DNA from 3 places in the Streptomyces sp. NPDC050287 genome. Region 1 is predicted to be linked to each of the others. Evidence: predicted binding sites of a transcription regulator. Region 1 holds the regulator's gene; each other region holds the start of a gene.
What was found. Region 1 encodes HrcA, which represses chaperone genes, less so after heat shock. Its sites were predicted from a motif close to TTNGCACTCNGNNNNNCNGAGTGCNAA; they were not measured.
Positions count from the first base shown of each region.

Region 2: groES (co-chaperone GroES) is a predicted target of HrcA. The motif match lies at 2,530-2,556, and genes of this name have one in related genera.
Region 3: groL (chaperonin GroEL) is a predicted target of HrcA. The motif match lies at 2,251-2,277, and genes of this name have one in related genera.

Region 1 is NZ_JBITIY010000006.1:108,664-112,895, forward strand. Features, by position in the region: gene ACIBK3_RS22515 (nitronate monooxygenase) at 1-685, opposite strand, end outside; gene dnaJ (molecular chaperone DnaJ) at 889-2,025, opposite strand; gene hrcA (heat-inducible transcriptional repressor HrcA) at 2,026-3,042, opposite strand; gene ACIBK3_RS22530 (MBL fold metallo-hydrolase) at 3,208-3,945, shown strand; gene ACIBK3_RS22535 (DUF3097 domain-containing protein) at 3,980-4,232, shown strand, end outside.
Region 2 is NZ_JBITIY010000002.1:298,159-302,390, reverse strand. Features, by position in the region: gene ACIBK3_RS06770 (ester cyclase) at 1-184, shown strand, start outside; gene groL (chaperonin GroEL) at 328-1,953, opposite strand; gene groES (co-chaperone GroES) at 2,075-2,383, opposite strand; gene ACIBK3_RS06755 (polysaccharide deacetylase family protein) at 2,925-3,827, opposite strand; gene ACIBK3_RS06750 (methyltransferase domain-containing protein) at 3,919-4,232, shown strand, end outside.
Region 3 is NZ_JBITIY010000018.1:153,189-157,420, forward strand. Features, by position in the region: gene thrC (threonine synthase) at 1-1,103, shown strand, start outside; gene ACIBK3_RS41295 (MoaD/ThiS family protein) at 1,100-1,375, shown strand; gene ACIBK3_RS41300 (cold-shock protein) at 1,806-2,012, shown strand; gene groL (chaperonin GroEL) at 2,404-4,029, shown strand.

The DNA of each region.
Region 1 (4,232 bases):
CGGCGAGCGCGGCGGCGATCTGGCTGCCGCGCATGATGCCGCCGGCCGCGACGATCGGGATGCGCACGGTCTCGCGGATCTGCGCGATCAGTGACAGCAGGCCGATGCCGGAGCCGTCGGACTCCGGGAGGTCCCGGTGGGTGCCCTGGTGGCCGCCGGCCTCCACGCCCTGCGCGATCACCGCGTCGGCGCCCGCACGCTCGACGGCGAGGGCCTCGTCCGCGGTGGTCGCGGTGACCAGGGTGAAGGTGCCGGCCCGGCGCAGCGAGTCCAGGACGTCCGGGCCGGGGGTGCCGAAGTGGAAGGAGACCACCGGCACCGGGTTGTCGAGGAGCACCGCGAGCTTGGCGTCGTAGCCGTCGTCACGGCCGCTCTCGGGGTCGCCGAGCTCGGTCTCGTACCAGGAGGCCTCGCCGGCCAGCTGGTGGGCGTAGACGTCGACCGCGGCGGGGTCCGCGTACTCGGGCTGCGGCATGAAGAGGTTCACACCGAAGGGGCGGGCCGTCAGGCTCCGCAGCTGCTTGATCTCCTGGTACAGGCCGTCGGCCGTCTTGTACCCGGCAGCGAGGAACCCCAGCCCGCCGGCCTCGCACACGGCGGCGGCGAGCGTCGGCACGGAGACACCGCCCGCCATGGGGGCCTGCACGATCGGATAGTGGAAGAGATCGGTCAGTGCGGAGGACATGGACGGCATGTTGTCACGTCCTCCGAACAAGTCCGAATCCAGCCTTCCCCTTGGCATGTGCCAGCGCTTCAAGGCCTGGCGACCCGCCCTCAGCGCCCGTTGAACGCGTCCTTCAGCCGCGAGAACAACCCTTGCTGCCCCGGCTGACTGCGTCTGTCCGGGGGCCGACCCCCGGACCCCCAGCAGTCGCCCCGCAGCTCACGTCAGCGCCCGTTGAACGCGTCCTTCAACCGCGAGAACAACCCTTGCTGCCCCGGCTGGAACTGTCCCTGCGGACGCTCCTCGCCGCGCAGCTTGGCCAGCTCGCGCAGGAGTCGTTCCTGTTCGGGGTCGAGCTTGGTCGGGGTCTGGACCTCGACGTGCACGATGAGGTCGCCCCGGCCGCCGCCGCGCAGGTGGGTGACACCGCGGCTGTGCAGCGGGATCGACTGGCCGGACTGGGTGCCGGGCCGGATGTCGACCTCCTCCAGGCCGTCCAGCGTCTCCAGCGGGACCTTGGTGCCCAGGGAGGCCGCGGTCATCGGGAGGGTGACCGTGCAGTGCAGGTCGTCGCCGCGCCGCTGGAACTGCGAGTGCGGCAGCTCGTGGATCTCGACGTACAGGTCACCGGCGGGTCCGCCGCCGGGCCCGACCTCGCCCTCGCCCGCGAGCTGGATCCGGGTGCCGTTGTCGACACCGGCGGGGATCTTCACCGTCAGCGTGCGCCGCGAGCGGATCCGTCCGTCACCCGCGCACTCGGGGCACGGCGTCGGGACGACGGTGCCGAAGCCCTGGCACTGCGGGCACGGCCGGGACGTCATGACCTGGCCGAGGAAGGACCGGGTGACCTGGGAGACCTCACCCCGGCCGCGGCACATGTCACAGGTCTGGGCCGAGGTGCCCGGCGCCGCGCCCTCACCGCTGCAGGTGGTGCAGACGACGGCCGTGTCGACCTGGATGTCCTTCGTGGTGCCGAAGGCCGCCTCGTCGAGCTCGATCTCCAGCCGGATCATCGCGTCCTGGCCGCGCCGGGTGCGCGAGCGCGGACCGCGCTGGGACGCCGTACCGAAGAAGGCGTCCATGATGTCGGAGAAGTTGCCGAAGCCACCCGCGCCGAAACCGCCCGCCCCGGCGCCGCCCGCCTGCGAGAGGGGGTCGCCGCCGAGGTCGTAGACCTGCTTCTTCTGCGGGTCCGACAGCACCTCGTAAGCGGCGTTGATCTCCTTGAACCGCTCCTGGGTCTTCGGATCGGGGTTGACGTCCGGGTGCAGCTCGCGTGCGAGCCGCCGGAAGGCCTTCTTGATCTCTTCCTGCGACGCGTCGCGGCGCACGCCGAGAACGGCGTAGTAGTCCGTGGCCACTTACGACTCCGCCAGGATCTGTCCGACGTACCGTGCCACTGCGCGTACCGCTCCCATCGTTCCCGGGTAATCCATGCGGGTCGGTCCGACCACGCCGAGCTTGGCGACTGCCTCGTTGCCCGAACCGTAGCCGACCGACACCACGGACGTGGAGTTGAGTCCCTCATAGGCGTTCTCGTGACCGATGCGTACGGTCATGCCCGAATCCCCGGCCTCACCAAGGAGCTTGAGGAGCACGACCTGCTCCTCGAGTGCCTCCAGGACGGGCCGGATCGTGAGGGGAAAGTCATGTCCGAAGCGGGTCAGATTGGCGGTGCCGCCGATCATCAGCCGCTCCTCGTTCTCCTCGACGAGCGTCTCCAGCAGAGTGGAGAGCACCGTCGAAACCGTGCCGCGGTCCTCATGGTCGAAAGCCTCCGGCAGGTCCTCCACCAGGCGCGGCACGTCGGTGAAACGACGGCCGGCGACCCGGCTGTTGAGCCGCGCCCGCAGATCCGCGAGCGGACCGTCGCCGAACGGCGCCGGGCAGTCGACCATCCGCTGCTCGACCCGGCCGGTGTCCGTGATCAGCACGAGCATCACCCGCGCGGGGGCGAGCGAGAGCAGCTCCACGTGCCGCACGGTCGAGCGGGTCAGCGAGGGGTACTGCACTACGGCGACCTGCCGGGTCAGCTGCGCGAGCAGCCGCACCGTCCGCGCCACGACGTCGTCCAGGTCGACGGCACCGTCGAGGAAGTTCTGGATGGCGCGCCGCTCGGGCCCGGTCATCGGCTTGACGCCGGCCAGCTTGTCGACGAACAGCCGGTACCCCTTGTCCGTGGGGATCCGCCCGGCACTGGTGTGCGGCTGGGCGATGAACCCCTCGTCCTCAAGGGCGGCCATGTCGTTGCGGACCGTCGCCGGGGACACGCCGAGGTTGTGCCGCTCGGTGAGCGCCTTGGACCCGACGGGCTCCTCGGTGCCGACGTAGTCCTGGACGATGGCGCGCAGCACCTGGAGCCTTCGTTCACTCAGCATCGCGCACACACCTCCAGAAAGTCGTCCCCGTGGCGCCTGTCCTGGCACTCGTCACATCCGAGTGCCAGAGTTCCCCGGCCCAGTGTACGGCCGAGTAGTACGACTCGGGCAAGGCCGGTCCCGCGAGACCGTGCCCGGACGTGCTGTCTTGGCTAGCGTCGCCGTATGACGGTGACTTGGGAAGAGCTGGGATGGCAGCGGCTGGCGGCCGGGGTCGGGCGGTGTCGGCTGACTGGCTGGGACTGCACGGTGGGGCTGGCCGTCGGCGACGGCAGCGCCCTGTTGGTCGACGCCGGGTCGAGCCTCACGGAGGGCGCGCGACTGCGCGGGCAGGCGGAGCGACTCACCGGCCACCGTGTGACTCATCTCGCGCTTACCCACCCCCACTTCGATCATGTCCTCGGCGCCGCGGCGTTCTCGGGGGCGGAGGTGTTCGGCGCCGTCGGCATCGACACGGTGTTCGACGGCGGGCAGGCGCGGGAGGAGCTGCGCGAGGACGCCGTCCGCAACGGCCTGGACGCCTCCCTGGCCGAGGAGGCGGTGGACGCCCTGGTGCCGCCCCGCCACCGGGTCAGCGGCGAGTGGACCCTGGACCTGGGCGGCGGCCGGCAGGTCCTGCTGGCGAACGTGGGCCCCGGCCACACCGCGCACGACCTCGCGGTCCTCGTCCCCGGATCCCCTGGCTCCCCCGAGGTGGTCTTCTGCGGCGACCTGGTCGAGGAGTCCGGCGAACCCCAGGCGGGCCCCGACGCCGTCCCCTCCCACTGGCCCGCCGCCCTGGACCGGCTCCTCGACCTGGGCGGCGAGGACGCGCTGTACGTGCCCGGTCACGGAGCGGTGGTGGACGCGGCCTTCGTACGGGCGCAGCGGGACGCGCTGGCGGCCCGTTTCGGCGTGTCGTGAGTGCTCCCCGGCCGCTTCTCCTATCGTCATCCGAATGCGCCAGTACTCTCCGGACCTGACCCCGCCGTGGAAGAAGCCCAAGCCCGTACCCGAGGTCGCGGCGGAGCCCGGCCTGGTGGTCGAGGAACCGGGGACCGGCTTCTGCGGCGCGGTGATCCGCTGCGAGGCCGGCACGGTCACCCTGGAGGACCGCCACGGCAAGCACCGGGTCTTCCCACTGGAGCCGCGGGGGTTCTTGTTGGAGGGCCGCGTGGTGACGCTCGTACGGCCGCCGTCGACTCCGGTAC
Region 2 (4,232 bases), on a different contig from region 1:
GTGCACCCGCTGGACCTGGGCCGGCCGCCACACCGGCGATTTCCTGGGGATTCCGGCCACCGGACAGAGCGTCGTCATGACCGGGACGACCTGGCACCGGTTCCGGGACGGGAAGATCTGCGAGGGCTGGTGGGAGTACGACCGGGCCGGGCTGATGGAGCAGCTGGGCGCGTTCGGGGAGTGACCCGCGAAGGCGAGGTCCCTCGGTCTCTGAGCCCCGCGGCCCTGTGAAGGGCATGTGACCCGCGAAGGGGAAGGGCCCCGCTCCGGCACCGGTGAGGTGCGGAGCGGGGCCTTTTGCCGAGCGTGGCGCTCAGAGCGCGTCACTCAGTGGGAGTGGCCGTGGGAGTGACCACCGGCGGCCGGCTCCTCCTCTTCCTTCTTCTCGACGACCAGGGTCTCGGTCGTGAGCAGGAGGGAGGCGATGGAGGCGGCGTTCTCCAGGGCGGAGCGGGTGACCTTCACCGGGTCGATGACGCCGGCCTTGACCAGGTCGCCGTACTCACCGGTGGCGGCGTTGAAGCCCTGGCCCTTGTCGAGCTCGGCGACCTTGGAGGTGATGACGTAGCCCTCCAGGCCGGCGTTCTCGGCGATCCAGCGCAGCGGCTCGACGACCGCGCGGCGCACGACCGCGACACCGGTGGCCTCGTCGCCGGTCTTGCCGAGGTTGCCCTCGAGGACCTTGGCGGCGTGGACCAGCGCGGAGCCACCACCGGAGACGATGCCCTCCTCGACCGCGGCGCGGGTCGCGGAGATGGCGTCCTCCAGACGGTGCTTCTTCTCCTTCAGCTCCACCTCGGTGGCGGCGCCGACCTTGATCACGCACACGCCGCCGGCCAGCTTCGCGAGGCGCTCCTGGAGCTTCTCGCGGTCCCAGTCGGAGTCGGTGTTCTCGATCTCGGCCTTGATCTGGGCGACGCGGCCCGTGACGTCCGCCGAGTTGCCGGCGCCGTCGACGACGGTCGTGTCGTCCTTGGTGACCGTGACGCGGCGGGCGGAGCCCAGCACGTCCAGGCCGACCTGGTCGAGCTTGAGGCCGACCTCCTCGGAGACGACCGTGGCACCGGTGAGGATCGCCAGGTCCTGCAGCATCGCCTTGCGGCGGTCACCGAAGCCGGGGGCCTTGACCGCGACCGCGTTGAAGGTGCCGCGGATCTTGTTCACGACCAGGGTCGACAGGGCCTCGCCCTCGACGTCCTCGGCGATGATCAGCAGCGGCTTGGAGGAGTTGGCCTGGATGACCTTCTCCAGCAGCGGCAGCAGGTCGGCGATGGAGGAGATCTTGCCCTGGTTGATGAGGATGTAGGGGTCCTCCAGGACGGCCTCCATGCGCTCCTGGTCCGTCACGAAGTACGGCGACAGGTAGCCCTTGTCGAAGGCCATGCCCTCGGTGAAGTCCAGCTCCAGACCGAAGGTGTTGGACTCCTCGACGGTGATGACACCGTCCTTGCCGACCTTGTCCATCGCCTCGGCGATGAGCTCGCCGACCTGGGTGTCCTGGGCGGACAGACCGGCGACGGCGGCGATGTCGGACTTCTCGTCGATCGGGCGGGCGGTCGCGAGGAGCTCCTCGGACACGGCCTTGACCGCGGCGTCGATGCCCTTCTTGAGGGCGGCCGGGGAGGCGCCCGCGGCGACGTTCTTCAGACCCTCGCGCACCAGCGCCTGGGCGAGCACGGTGGCGGTGGTGGTGCCGTCACCCGCGATGTCGTTGGTCTTGGTCGCCACCTCCTTCACCAGCTGCGCGCCGAGGTTCTCGTACGGGTCCTCGACCTCGACCTCGCGGGCGATGGTGACGCCGTCGTTGGTGATGGTGGGGGCGCCGAACTTCTTGTCGATGACGACGTTGCGGCCCTTGGGGCCGATCGTCACCTTGACCGTGTCGGCAAGCTTGTTGACGCCGCGCTCGAGGGCGCGACGGGCGTCCTCGTCGAACTTCAGGATCTTCGCCATGGGAGCGTAGCCCTCTCGGAAATCTAGGTGAACGAACTGCGCCCCGGGCGCCCGGCTGGTTAATGGTCGGGGAGGCCAGGGGCGCAGTTCAAAGCAAGTGCTTCTCGATGAAGCCGGTGAATTACTTCTCGATGATCGCGAGAACGTCGCGCGCCGAGAGGACGAGGTACTCCTCGCCGTTGTACTTCACCTCGGTGCCGCCGTACTTGCTGTACAGCACGATGTCGCCGGTCTTCACGTCAAGCGGAAGACGCTCGCCGTTCTCGAAGCGGCCCGGGCCCACGGCCAGGACGACGCCCTCCTGGGGCTTCTCCTTGGCAGTGTCCGGGATGACCAGGCCAGAGGCGGTGGTCTGCTCAGCGTCGAGCGGCTGGACCACAATGCGGTCCTCGAGCGGCTTGATGGCAACCTTGGAGCTGGTGGTCGTCACGATCCGACCTCCCCCTTCGGAGATCTCACGGGGTTAACTGTCTGAGGTGGCGACCAGGTGGATCCGTCGTCGCGGGTGCCGGACCTGCCCGTCGCGTTGTTGGCACTCTCCAGGGGGGAGTGCCAGACCTGAGACTATGACTGTGATTAGCACTCGGTCAAGCGGAGTGCCAATGCCTCCGGCGTGGCGCGAGGTTTTTCAGTCGGCGTTCCCTGTCGCGGTGCTCTTTGCCGGAGTGGACGTCGCCTGGGGGCTGCCGCCCCCGGACCCCCGCTCTCGGCCCTGAACGGGCCTCGTCCTCAATCGTGGGACGTGCCGGGATTGCCGTGACCGGCGCAGAAAAGTCGCCGCCCGGAGTCTCACGCTCGTCCCGCCCCAGGGCCTCGCCGCCCGGAGTCTCACGCTCGTCCCGCCCCAGGGCCTCGCCGCCCGGAGTCTCACGCTCTCGCCCCGCCCGAGGGTCTGGCCGCCCGGAGTCTCACGCTCGCCCCGCTCAAGGGCTTCCCCCCGGAGGACACCGCTCGGCCCACCCGGACTCCCGTCACAGGTAGTCCTCCAGCCTCCCCACCGTCAGCCCCCGCCCCTGGATCTTCCGCAGCAGTCGCACCGTGCGCTCCCGCAGGGTCGGGTCCGTCCACTCGCCCGATGCCACCGACACGATGTCGCCGGGGCGCAGCCGGTTCTCGCCCGGCGCGTACGTCAGTTCGCCGCTCTCCATCGAGGCGCGCCACAGGACGACCGTCGAGATGCCGCAGTCGGCGGCGGCGCGCAGGGTCGTCGGGTCGTAGGTGCCGTAGGGCGGGCGGAAGAGGCGGGGGCGCTGGCCGAAGCGGGAGCGGAGTTTCTCCTGCTGGCCGCAGATCTCGGCGCGCTGGCCGGCGTAGGGCAGGCCGCGCAGGGCGGGGTGGTCGAGGGTGTGGTTCTGGATGCTCGCGCCGACCGCCTGGAGGCGCGCGAAGTGGCCGTAGCCCGGTCCGACGACGCTGTCGGTGAGGAACATGCTGACGGGGAGCCGGAGTTCACGGACCAGGTCGACGAACCGCGGGTCCCGCTCGGCGCCGTCGTCGTAGGTGAGGAAGACGACCTTGTCGGCGGTGCGGACGCGGCGCACGACGGGCGGCAGGGCCGGGCCCGCCGTACGGGCGGCGGGGGGCCGGGCGGGAGGCTGCGGGGCGGGCCGCAGGGGGCCTGCGAGGCCCCAGCGGCGGTACGCGGGCCGCCCTCTGTGCGAGGCGGGCCGCCCTCCGTGCGAGGCAGGCTGCCCTCCGTGCGAGGCCGACCGCCCCGTGCCGGACGGCCCGTGGGAGCCCACTCGCTGGGCTGCCTTCCTGCCCAGCCGTTCGATGGGGTCGACGGACTGGGCACAGCCGGTGAGCAGGGCCAGCGCCAGGACCGCGGCCGTCAGTGCGGCCCGTTTTTTGTATGTTTGTCCTACGGTCCCCATGGGCCCGGATCCTCGCAGGCCACCCGCGGGGAACCCCGGGCGACACCGCCGCCGGAGGCGGACCGTCCACCTACTGGCCCACAATGACCCGGTGAACGACCTCGCCTCCCTCCTCACCCCCGAGGGCCGCGCCCTCCTCGACGAAGTGCGCGGCACCGCCCCCGCCGACGAACTCGCCGTCGCCACCCGGCTGCGCCGGGAGCACCCTGCCGAGCTGGTGTCGGCGGCGCTCGGGCAGGCCCGGCTGCGGCAGCGCGCGGCGGCGAAGTTCGGGGCCGAGGACGCCGGGCGGATGTTCTTCACGCCCGACGGGGTCGAGCAGTCGACCCGGGCGAGCGTGGCGACGTACCGCGCCGAGCGGCTCCGGGCCCTCGGCGTGACCTCGGTGGCCGACCTGTGCTGCGG
Region 3 (4,232 bases), on a different contig from region 1:
GCAAGCGGATCGAAGCGGGACCCTCGAACATCTGGCGTTACGCGCCGCTGCTGCCCGTCCCCGCCGACGTGGCCACCAAGCCGAACATCAACCCCGGCTGGACCAAGCTCGTCAAGGCCGACAACCTCGCGCGCGAGCTCGGCGTCACCGGCGGACTGTATGTGAAGGACGACTCCGGAAACCCGACGCACTCCTTCAAGGACCGCGTCGTCGCCCAGGCCATCGAGGCCGCCCGCGCCTTCGGCTTCACGACGCTCTCCTGCTCCTCCACGGGCAACCTGGCCGGTGCCGTCGGCGCCGCCGCCGCCCGGGCCGGCTTCCGTTCCTGCGTGTTCATCCCGCACGACCTGGAGCAGGGCAAGGTCGTCATGGCCGCGATCTACGGCGGCGAGCTCGTCGGCATCGAGGGCAACTACGACGACGTGAACCGGTTCTGCTCCGAGCTGATCGGCGACCCGGCCGGCGAGGGCTGGGGCTTCGTCAACGTCAACCTGCGGCCGTACTACGCCGAGGGCTCCAAGACGCTGGCCTACGAGATCTGCGAGCAGCTCGGCTGGCAGCTGCCGGACCAGCTGGTGGTGCCGATCGCCTCCGGCTCCCAGCTCACGAAGATCGACAAGGGTCTGAAGGAGCTCATCGAGCTCGGACTCGTCGAGGACAAGCCGTACAAGATCTTCGGTGCGCAGGCCGAGGGCTGCTCGCCGGTGTCCGTCGCCTACAAGGCCGGGCACGACGTGGTCCGCCCGCAGAAGCCGGACACCATCGCCAAGTCCCTTGCCATCGGCAATCCGGCGGACGGGCCGTACGTCCTCGACATCGCCCGCCGTACGGGGGGTGCGGTGGAGGACGTCGACGACGAGCAGATCGTCGACGCGATCAAGCTGCTCGCGCGGACCGAGGGCATCTTCGCGGAGACCGCCGGTGGTGTGACGGTGGGTGTGACCCGCAAGCTGATCGAGAACGGTCTCCTCGACCCGACGAAGACCACGGTCGTCCTGAACACGGGGGACGGCCTCAAGACCCTCGACGCGGTGGCCGACACCGGCCTGACCGCCACGATCCGTCCGAACCTCGACTCCTTCCGAGAGGCTGGCCTCGCATGAGCGTGACCGTCCGCATCCCCACCATCCTGCGCACCTACACCGGCGGCAAGGCCGAGGTCACCGCCGAAGGGGCCACCCTCGGCGAGGTCATCGGCGACCTGGAGAAGAACCACACGGGTATCGCCGCGCGTGTCCTGGACGATCAGGGCAAGCTGCGCCGGTTCGTCAACGTGTACGTCAACGACGACGACGTCCGCTTCGAGCAGGGTCTGGAGACGGCCACTCCGGACGGGGCCGGCGTGTCCATCATTCCGGCCGTGGCCGGCGGCTGATCATTACCTTCGGTAACATCAGTTACCGAGCGTTCATCGAATTGCCCCCTCCGTGAGAGAAGCGGAGGGGGCAATTCAGTGTGGTTGAGCGCGGTACAGTTGGGGAAGGCGCTGCCGCACAGCAGGTTGGCTGCCTTTGTTTCTGCCTTGTGCCCGACAAGATGTAGCCAAAGTGTGCGCCTCTTTCGCGGCTTTTGTGAGCTTTGCGGGGCCCGACTTGCCCTGAATTCAGGCGAATTCTCGCCACATTCCGGATCGCGCGCGTCCTGAATTCTCGTCCGATTGACCTGTTGCAGACGGCAGTTGGGCAGATACATTCGGCCGCGGTCGACGCGTTCCGGCGCACGCCCCCAATCATGTGGGGGGTGAGGTCTGACCCGGATCCACGAAGTGTGGATCTGTGCAAGGGCCAGTAATAGGGGAGTTAGGCATGGCTCAGGGCACCGTCAAGTGGTTCAACGCGGAGAAGGGGTACGGCTTCATCGCGGTCGACGGTGGTGCGGATGTTTTCGTCCACTACAGCGCCATCCAGATGGACGGGTACCGCACCCTGGAAGAGGGGCAGCGGGTCGATTTCGAGATCTCACAGGGTCAGAAGGGGCCGCAGGCGGACATGGTCCGTCTGGCGACCGGCTGAATCGCGCCGGGTAACTGCAGCGACGTTCTTCTGTTCTTCTTCGAAGGGCTCGCACCTCTCACGGGGTGCGGGCCCTTCGGTGTGTCCGGGGTGCCGGGGCGCTGCAGCGGGGCCCTGTTCACCTGCGGATCCCTCCAGGGCGCTTGCGCCCGCCCGTCGCCCGACCACCACCCCTCAACGAGCACTCGCTTCGCGAGTGCGCCTTGCACTCTCGGGGGGCGAGTGCTAATCATTGGCGTTAGCACTCTGAAGGTGAGAGTGACAACGAAGGACCGGGTCGGTGAGGCCCGCAGGCCGGGTGGGGCAAGGAACCACAGGCGTGCGAGCCGTCCGTCGCGGGCGCGGGCGCGGTCCGAAGGAATCACCCCCAGTCCTGGAGGGACCACTTCACATGGCCAAGATCATCGCGTTCGACGAGGAGGCACGGCGCGGCCTCGAGCGCGGCATGAACCAGCTCGCGGACGCCGTGAAGGTGACGCTGGGCCCCAAGGGTCGCAACGTCGTCCTCGAGAAGAAGTGGGGCGCCCCCACGATCACCAACGATGGTGTTTCCATCGCCAAGGAGATCGAGCTCGAGGACCCGTACGAGAAGATCGGCGCCGAGCTGGTCAAGGAAGTCGCCAAGAAGACGGACGACGTCGCCGGTGACGGTACGACCACGGCGACCGTGCTCGCCCAGGCCCTGGTCAAGGAGGGCCTGCGCAACGTAGCCGCCGGCGCCAACCCGATGGCCCTCAAGCGCGGTATCGAGAAGGCCGTCGAGGCCGTCTCCGGTGCCCTGCTCGAGCAGGCCAAGGACGTCGAGACCAAGGAGCAGATCGCCTCCACGGCCTCCATCTCCGCCGCCGACACCCAGATCGGCGAGCTCATCGCCGAGGCGATGGACAAGGTCGGCAAGGAAGGCGTCATCACCGTCGAGGAGTCCCAGACCTTCGGTCTGGAGCTGGAGCTCACCGAGGGTATGCGCTTCGACAAGGGCTACATCTCGGCGTACTTCGCCACCGACATGGAGCGTATGGAGGCGTCGCTCGACGACCCGTACATCCTGATCGCCAACTCCAAGATCTCCTCGGTCAAGGACCTGCTCCCGCTCCTGGAGAAGGTCATGCAGTCGGGCAAGCCGCTGCTGATCATCGCCGAGGACGTCGAGGGCGAGGCCCTGTCGACCCTGGTCGTCAACAAGATCCGCGGCACCTTCAAGTCCGTCGCGGTCAAGGCCCCGGGCTTCGGTGACCGCCGCAAGGCGATGCTGAACGACATCGCCATCCTCACGGGCGGCGAGGTCATCTCCGAGGAGGTCGGTCTCAAGCTCGAGAACACCTCCATCGACCTCCTGGGCAAGGCCCGCAAGGTCGTCATCACCAAGGACGAGACCACCATCGTCGACGGTGCCGGCTCCTCCGAGCAGGTCCAGGGCCGGGTCAACCAGATCCGCGCCGAGATCGAGAACAGCGACTCGGACTACGACCGCGAGAAGCTGCAGGAGCGCCTGGCGAAGCTCGCCGGCGGTGTCGCGGTCATCAAGGCCGGTGCCGCCACCGAGGTGGAGCTCAAGGAGCGCAAGCACCGCATCGAGGACGCCGTGCGCAACGCGAAGGCGGCCGTCGAGGAGGGCATCGTCGCCGGTGGTGGCGTGGCGCTCATCCAGGCCTCCAGCGTCTTCGAGAAGCTGGACCTGGAGGGTGACGAGCTGACCGGCGCCAACGCCGTGAAGCTCGCCCTGGAGGCCCCGCTCAAGCAGATCGCCGTCAACGGTGGTCTCGAGGGCGGCGTCATCGTCGAGAAGGTGCGCAACCTGCCCGTCGGCCACGGCCTGAACGCCGCGACCGGTGAGTACGTCGACATGATCGCCGAGGGCATCATCGACCCGGCGAAGGTGACCCGCTCTGCCCTGCAGAACGCCGCCTCCATCGCCGCGCTCTTCCTCACCACCGAGGCCGTCATCGCCGACAAGCCGGAGAAGGCGGGCGCTGCCCCGGCCGGCGGCGGCATGCCGGGCGGTGACATGGACTTCTGATCGGCCCCGGTCGATCACCGTCCTTCAGTACCGAGGGCGGCACTCCCTGGAAACGGGGGGTGCCGCCCTCGGGCGTGCTCGGGGTCACAGGGGTTGTCGGGGGCCGGTGGAATGCCCGGGCAGGCCCGGGTCGTTGAGGCGGGAGGGCGGTTGATGCGCGCGCACATACCGTCTGGAATGCCCAGCTGAGTACCCGAATCCCC